2 regions of the Erwinia sp. LJJL01 genome follow, and region 2 is predicted to be linked to the other one. Evidence: predicted binding sites of a transcription regulator. Region 2 holds the regulator's gene; the other holds the start of a gene.
What was found. The regulator Fur, encoded in region 2, represses iron uptake genes when iron is present. The targets are predictions, from matches to a motif close to ATAATAATGAGAACNACTATCAA.
Positions count from the first base shown of each region.

Region 1: the regulator Fur is predicted to act here: its motif matches at 2,121-2,143, upstream of ftnA (non-heme ferritin).

Region 1 is NZ_CP178576.1:1,090,845-1,095,057, reverse strand. Features, by position in the region: gene ACLI4M_RS05920 (ABC transporter substrate-binding protein) at 26-1,153, shown strand; gene ftnA (non-heme ferritin) at 1,420-1,932, opposite strand; gene ACLI4M_RS05910 (sugar-binding transcriptional regulator) at 2,259-3,164, opposite strand; gene ACLI4M_RS05905 (tagatose-bisphosphate aldolase) at 3,432-4,213, shown strand, end outside.
Region 2 is NZ_CP178576.1:3,290,640-3,294,852, forward strand. Features, by position in the region: gene glnS (glutamine--tRNA ligase) at 1-350, shown strand, start outside; gene ACLI4M_RS16300 (hypothetical protein) at 452-841, shown strand; gene mtr (tryptophan permease) at 958-2,205, shown strand; gene fur (ferric iron uptake transcriptional regulator) at 2,257-2,700, opposite strand; gene fldA (flavodoxin FldA) at 3,096-3,626, opposite strand; gene ybfE (LexA regulated protein) at 3,765-4,046, opposite strand.

The DNA.
Region 1 (4,213 bases), 2.2 Mb from region 2:
ATCATTTTCTTTTATGAGGTTGGCTATGACGTTCTGGGGTAAAGCATTAATCGTTGCTGGCGGGTTGCTCTCATCCGCCAGTCTGCTGGCCGCGCCGTTCGTGGTGGAAGATGTCAGCGGGCGTAAAGTTGAGATCAAATCCGAAGTGCAGCGGGTGATCCTGGGTGAAGGGCGGCAAATCTACCTGCTGGCCGCATTTGATACCGATGCCCCGTTCAAGCGCGTGGTGGGCTGGCGTGACGATCTGCCCAAAGCAGACTTTGACAGCTACCAGGTCTACGCGAAAAAATACCCGTCTATTACCCGGCTGCCAACTTTTGGCGGCGCGAAAGATGGTACCTTCAACGTTGAGCAGGCGCTGACGCTGAAGCCGGATCTGGTGCTGATGAATCTTGAGTCAAAAGCCGCAACTGATGAATCCCAGCTGACGGAAAAACTGAATAAGCTGGGCATTCCGGTGGTGTTTATCGATTTCCGCGAGAAGCCGTTTGAGAATGCCGAGAAAAGTATCCGCATCATGGGGCAGCTGGTAGGCAAGCCGCAGCGGGCGGAGGAGATTATTGCCTTCCGCCAGCAGCAGATCGACATCGTTACCGATCGTCTGAAAAACTTTCAGGGTACACGGCCTAAAGTGATGCTGGATAGGGCGGGTGGCTATACCGAAGAGTGCTGCATGTCATTCGGCGATGAGAATTTTGGCCGCATGGTCGAAGTGGCTGGCGGGATTAATATCGCTAAAGGGCTGATTCCCGGCACCTTCGGCACCCTTAATCCGGAGCAGATTATTGCCGCCCGCCCGGATGTGGTGGTGGTGACCGGCGCTAACTGGAAGAACTACAACACCGCCGGAGGCTGGGTCGGAGTGGGTCCCGGCGCCAATATCAGCGAAGCCACCCAGCGGCTGACGGCGCTGATGGCCCGCCCGGCATTTCGCACGCTGCCGGTGGCAACCAACGGCAACGCGCACGCTATCTGGCACCAGTTTTACGACAGCCCGTACCAGTTCGTCGCCATTCAGGCGCTGGCAAAGTGGCTGCATCCTGAGCTGTTCAAGGATATCGACCCCGATGCCACCTTCCGCGAGTTCCACCAGCGTTTCCTGCCGATCGACTATCAGCCGGGATACTGGGTGACGTTGAAGCCGAAAGGGTAACAGGGGGCAGGGCTGCTTTCACCCAGAGCCTTATCGTTGCGGTGATAGATCCACTGCGAGCACGGTAATAGCGGGGAAGGAGATCGGACGGAGATAAGCCGGACGTCACGTGGCAGGGATGCCGCGTGCCGAAGCCCGCAGGGAGCGTCGCCGTTCCGGCGTGCTCAGGCTGAGCGCAGACCGGTTAGCCGACGTTTAGCAACCGCAGTCACTTCTGAGGATAACTCAGGGGCCAACCCTCATTTCGATCGGCCCTTTGCCTCTTGTTAACCGTGCGCGCCTGCGCCTGGCTCACTCAGCTTCTGCAAATCTTTATCCACGAAGAACAGCGCCTGGCCGCTGTTGCCTACCAGCGCCAGCTTATCCAGTACTGATTTAAACAGCTTCTCTTCTTCGTGCTGCTCAGCCACATACCACTGCAGGAAGTTGAAGGTCGAATAGTCCTGAGTGGTGATCGCCGCGTGCGCCAGCTCGTTGATTTTTCCAGTGATCAGCTGCTCGTGCTGATAGGCCTGTTCCAGCACTTCGTGCAGGGAGTTAAAGGTCACCGGCGGTGCCTCAATCGTACCCAGCACTGGCATCGCGCCGGTGTCGCTCAGGTAGTTGAACAGACGCTGCATATGCTGCATCTCCTCATTAGAGTGCTCACGCATAAAAGCAGCCGCGCCCTCAAAACCTTTGTCGTTGCACCATGCGCTCATCTGCAGGTACAGGTTGGCAGAATAGAATTCCAGATTCAGCTGATCGTTCAACTGAGCAGTCATTTCGTTAGTCAGCATGGTGACTCCTTTAATTTATTTTTAGGGTGAAGCAAACAGGTGATTTCTGCGCATTATGCATGCATTAAGAACAAATAAAAACCGTTTTATATAGCAAAGGCTAAATTAAATTTGCTTACCTAAAGTTATGATTGGTAAGTGATAATCATTCCTTGCTCAATCTAAATTGTTCTGTTTTTTAAATAAGTTTGATAATTATTCTTATTAATAACTGGCAGGTTAAAAAAGCGAAATGAGAATAACTTAGATATAAGATATTTCTAATAACTGATGATTTTTATGAGGTTAAGTGCCTCTACCCTTAAGGTAAAGGCACACCGCAAGAGTCAGAGCGTTTCGCTTACCAGGCGGTCGAGTATCGCCTGGGCAGTTTTAATATCGGTGACCAGCGCGTTGATCATGCCGGAACGCACGGCGCCGATGATCCCGGCCGCTTTTTCCGGGGTGGCGGCCACGCCAATGCACAGTGGCGTGCGGCGCAGCTGATCGGGGGAGGCGGCGATCATCCGCTGTTCCCCCTCCCAGTCCAGCACTTCTCCCGCTTCGGTAACATAATGGCGCAGCACATCGCCAGCGGCGTGGCTCAGCGCCTGCTCGTCCGGCGTGGCGGTGCTGGCTTCCATCGGCTGCGGCGCATGATGCGTCAGGCCCACGCCGACAATCGCCACGTCGAGCTTGTCCCACAGCGAGGTAATTTGTTGCACGCCGGGGTCGCAAAGAAACGCATCGCGCAGCACCGGGGAGGAGATATAGGGCGCATGCAGAAAATGCGGTGTGCCGCCCATCTGTTCTGCGGCCTGGCGCACAAATTCGTTAATCTGAAAATGCGCCGCCGCCTGCTGCATTCCGCCGTTCAGCGCCACGGTTATGACTCCCGGCAGGCGCGGCAGACCGGAGAGCGTGACTTCACGCACTGCCCGCCCCCAGCCGATACCCACCACAGAACCGCTAACCAGATCCGCTTGCTGCAGCAGCGAGGCGAGCGGAGCGCTCAGCGCGCTCAGCACGTTTGCGGGTGGCGACTCCACTACCGCTGCACTTTTTAACCCCAGTTGAGCAATGAGATCGGCGGTGATCTCCTCGGGGGACGTCAGCTCAATCACCTCGATCCGCACGATCCCCGCCGCGCGCGCTTTGGTCAGTAGACGCGAGATGGTAGCGGTGGAAACGCCCAGTTTTTTAGCGATATCAACCTGCGACATATCGGACTGATAGTGCAGCTTCGCCACCATGTGCATCATCGCCCGGGTGGTGGCGGGATCTTGTAAAAGTGGCTCTTTCAGGTTGTAATTCCTTTCTGCAATGTATTACACTCAGTTCATCGGTTGGAGAATTATTGCGCAACACCAGACAAATTGCAATGTGCACAGGTGGCAGAAACCCCTGACAGGACAGGAGATTCAGCGGAATCAGCCCGCGGTCGTGCACACAGGCTAAAGGTAACTTTCTGGTCGTCGATGACGGCTTTTTTTACCCTAGTACTAAGTGAGGACCACCCTATGTCACACATGTCTACTTCCGAGCTGCGCGGCTATCAGCAAATTTGTGGCAGCAACGGCGCGATGCTGGTGATCGCCTGCGATCAGCGCGGGGCCATGCGTACCCTGCTGAGCGCCGACCCGGAACAGCAGAAAGCGATCTCCGAGCAGCAGCTGGGCGGCATTAAAGCCGATATCACCCGCTATCTTGCCAGCCAGGCCTCTTGCGTACTGGTGGACGCCGTCTGCGCGGTGCCGGATCTGGTTGATGACGGCATTATTGCCCGCGATACCGCGCTGCTGATCGGCCTTGACGCATCCGGCTTTGACACCACGCCGGAAGGCTACCGCAATTCGCGCCTGGTGGAGGGCATCAGCGCCCGCCGCGTGCGCGAACTGGGCGCTAACGGGGGGAAAATTATGGTCTATTTGCGCGCCGATCGCCCGGACGCCAACGGTCATAACCTCGATATTCTGCGCCACTGTATAGAGGACTTCGTCCGTGAAGACCTGCTGCTGGTGGTTGAGTTCCTCACCTACGCTCTGCCCGACGAAAGCGAAGAAGCGTATAAAAGCCGCGTGCCGTCGCTGATCTACGAAGGCACCAGGCTGTCGCTGGAGCTGGGCGCCAAAGTGCTGAAAATCCCTTATCCTGGCTCGGCCAAAGACTGTGCGGCGATCACCGAACTTGCCGGGGACGTGCCGTGGGCGGTACTCTCGGCTGGGGTCGATCACAGTACCTTCTTAGGCCAGGTGGCGGATGCGATGAGCAACGGTGCTTCCGGCGTGATTGCCGGGCGGGC
Region 2 (4,213 bases):
ACGTGGATACGCTGAGCAAAGATCCGGCCGATGGTCGTAAAGTGAAAGGCGTGATCCACTGGGTGTCCGCAGTTCACGGCCTGCCTGCGGAGTTCCGCCTGTATGACCGTCTGTTCAGCGTGCCAAACCCGGGCGCAGCAGAAGATTTCCTGACCACCGTTAACCCGGAATCCCTGGTGATTCGTCACGGTTACGTCGAAGCGGGCATGCAGCAGGCTGAAGCTTCTGCACCTTACCAGTTCGAGCGTGAAGGTTACTTCTGTGCCGACAGCGTCTATTCCAGCGCCAGCAATCTGGTGTTTAACCGCACCGTTGGCCTGCGCGATACCTGGGCGAAAATGGGCGAATAAGCCGTAATCAGCTATATAAGAGGGCGATGATTCGCCCTTTTTTTCGTCCGCTGGATACCGCTATCAGCGACGTATCGACAATCTCACCTGAAGGATATTGCATGTCTGGATTAGCCGAACAAGCCAGCCGCAGCGTGATTGTGCTGCATGAACTGATCGCCGAAGTGTTTCACGGCGACGGCAGTAAAGTGCCCGAACTGCTCGCTCATTTTGCCCCCGAATTCACCATGGTCACTCCCGGTGGAAAAATGCTGGCGCTGGCAGACGTTGCCGCACTGTTTACCCGCCTGACTGGCGGACGTCAGGGCGTGGAGATTCGTATTGAGCAGTGCCAAATTATTTCGCAGTCAGAGCAGGATGTGGTGATTCATTACCATGAGCTGCAGCAGCAGGGGGATGTGCATACTCATCGTATCTCGCTGGCGGTGATTGACTGTAGCGCAACCCCACCACGCTGGCGCTATTTGCAGGAAACGATGGTTGCCGACTAGTTACCGTACTAGTTCGCGAGTGTGATTTTGTGTAGACTATGCGGCATTAATGCCGTTTAGCCAGTGGAATATCCCGGCGCGTGCGTTTTGTTACCGTTTCTCGCTAAGGATTTGCCATGGCTCTGCCTGCTTCTGCTGCTCCGTTACCCTCCACGCTGTGGGGGACCTTAATCATCAGCGGCACCATTATCGGTGCCGGGATGTTCTCCCTGCCGGTGGTCATGTCGGGGGCGTGGTTCCTCTGGTCTTCACTGTTGCTGATCCTCACCTGGTTTTGCATGCTGCTTTCCGGGCTGCTCTATCTTGAGGCCAGCCTGCATTATCCGCCGGGCGCCAGCTTCGATACCGTTACGCGCGACCTGTTAGGGCGCGGCTGGAATCTGGTTAACGGGTTGTCGGTGGTTTTTGTGCTCGGCATTCTGACCTACGCCTATATCTCTGCCAGCGGGGCGATTATTCAGCACAGCCTGAGCCAGCTGAGTGTCGATCTCTCTGCCCGCACCGCCGGGCTGCTGTTTGCGCTGCTGGTGGCGCTGTTTATCTGGCTGGGTACGGCCGTGGTCAGCCGCATGACGCTGATCTTTCTCGGTGCGAAGGTGATCACATTCCTGATGATTTTTGGCGGCTTGCTGTGGCACATCGAGCCGGTGAATCTGCTCGACAGCGCGGCGGAAGACGGCCACTACCTGCGTTATCTCTGGGCGGTAGTGCCGTTCTGCCTGGCCTCATTTGGCTACCACGGCAATATTGCCGGGCTGGTGAGTTACTACCGTAAAAACGCCGGGCGCGTCAGCCGCTGCCTGGTCTACGGCACGCTGCTGGCGCTGGCAATTTACCTGGTGTGGATCGTCGGCACCATGGGCAATATTCCACGCCATGACTTTAAAGCGATTGCCGCACAGGGGGGGAATATCGATGTGCTGGTTGCGGCGTTGTCCGGCGTACTGCACAGTCAGTACCTGAATCTGCTGCTGGATATCTTCTCCAACTTTGCCGTGGCCTGCTCATTCCTCGGCGTCAGCCTGGGCTTTTTTGACTACCTTGCCGACCTGTTTAAGCTGGATAACTCTGCCACAGGGCGCCTGAAGACCACCGTGCTGACCTTTATTTTCCCGCTTACTGCCGCGCTGATCTGGCCCAACGGCTTTCTACTGGCGATAGGTTATGCCGGGTTGGCTGCTACCCTTTGGGCGGTGATCACGCCCGCGCTGCTCGCCTGGCAGTCGCGCCGCCGCTTTGCCACCGCGGCCTGGCGGGTGAGGGGCGGCGTTGCGCCCATCGTACTGGTGCTCTGCTTTGGCGTGCTGAATGCCCTGGTATCACTGCTCTCATACGGTCACTGGCTGCCGGTATTCGGCGAATAGCAGGCATAAAAAAACCGCTGGCAGGCAGCGGTTTTTACACAATCATGGAGATTACTGGTCGTGCAGAGTCTCGTCTTCGCGGCAGTCGCCCAGAGCACAGTGACCGTAAAGATAGAGGCTGTGGTTGCTCAGTTTGATGCCGTGGCGCTTAGCGATTTCACGCTGGCGCTCCTCGATGTATTCATCACGAAACTCGATAACTTTACCGCAGTCCAGGCAGATCAGATGATCGTGATGGTGCTGCTGGGTCAGTTCGAAAACGGATTTACCGCCTTCAAAGTTATGGCGGGTAACGATCCCCGCGTCGTCAAACTGGTTCAGCACGCGGTAAACCGTGGCCAGACCAATTTCTTCGCCCATATCAATCAGGCGTTTGTACAAGTCTTCCGCACTGACGTGATGGCCCTCTGGTTCCTGAAGCACTTCCAGAATTTTCAGTCGGGGAAGCGTGACTTTCAGGCCGGCCTTCTTTAATGCGGTGTTATTGTCAGTCATGCGGATATTGTCCTGTTACTTTGCTAGTCACTTAGTGGCTGAAAAGCCATGAACATCGGTCGACGCTAAAGCTGAATGCGTCTCAGTATAGAGCTGATAGTTCGAAATGAAAACTAAAAGGGATGCCTGAACCGCTGAGGGATGTAAGGATTAATGTCGTTACATCCTGGGAAGCGCGCGCCCGAATTATGCTGGGTTAACATTTCGTTCTCCCTCATCTCATCACACTCGGTAAACCAAGTGTCGTCAAACAGTGTGACGGGCGCTGAGTAAGCGGGTAACCGATGGGGTTATTGTACAGTTTTGCAGGTGAAAGTTACAAACATGTATCTATTACTTCTATAGGAAAAACCACTGACTTGATGTGAGATAACTCCCACATCAAGCCGCTGTGGTTAGGCTTCGATGATTTCTTTCAGCTGAAGTTCATCAAAAATCTGTTTTACCCACTTTTCAACGCGTTCGTTAGTGAGTTCTGGCTGGCGGTCTTCATCAATCGCCAGACCGAGGAAGTTGTTGTCATCTGCCAGGCCTTTAGAGGCTTCGAAGTGATAGCCTTCGGTCGGCCAGTGACCAACGATAATCGCCCCGTTCGGTTCAATGATGTCGCGAATGGTACCCATCGCATCACAGAAATATTCAGAGTAATCTTCCTGATCGCCGCAGCCAAACAGCGCGACCAGCTTACCGTTGAAGTCGATCTCTTCCAGCGTTGGGAAGAAGTCATCCCAGTCGCACTGGGCCTCACCGTAGTACCAGGTGGGAATGCCCAGCAGCAGAATATCAAAGGCTTCAAGGTCTTCTTTGCTGCTTTTGGCAATATCACGAACTTCTGCAACATCTTTACCCAGCAGTTTCTGGATCTGTTTTGCAATGTTTTCCGTATTGCCTGTATCGCTGCCGAAGAAAATGCCGACGAGTGCCATGAGTTTAATAACCTCTTGAATCTTAATGATATGGTGACTGCTGAATTTTTCGCAGATATCGCTAATGATAACAGACCGCCGGAAGCGGATAAACGTGTAATGCTGCTGGTTTTGTCGCTGAGTGCTTAAGCCAGGCGATCAGGATTGATGACGCTGCAGCTGTTCCAGCAGCATCTCTTCAATCAGTTCGCTGCGACTCATATTGCGCTCTTCTGCCAGCTGGTTCAGGGTATCAACCGCGTCGCTGTTCATTTTCAGCTCAACGCGCTTCAGGCCGCGCACTTTATCCCGCTTCAGCTGGTTGCGCTTGTTGATGCGTAGCTGCTCATCACGCGTTAGCGGATTCGTTTTAGGTCGTCCCGGGCGACGTTCATCTGCGAACAGATCGATCGTTGTGCGGTCCGTGTTCTCTTTTGCCATAGGGATAGTGATACTGAAAGGCTGAATTTCTGAAGACCAGGGTCGTTATGCCGCGTGAAGAATCAGCAGCGGCAAATTTTAGCGCGCCATCATACCCCAGCGAAAGTGATGACGACAATCATTTATACCCTTCATTCTTCAAGCCGCAGATGCGTTGGCTTCATCCA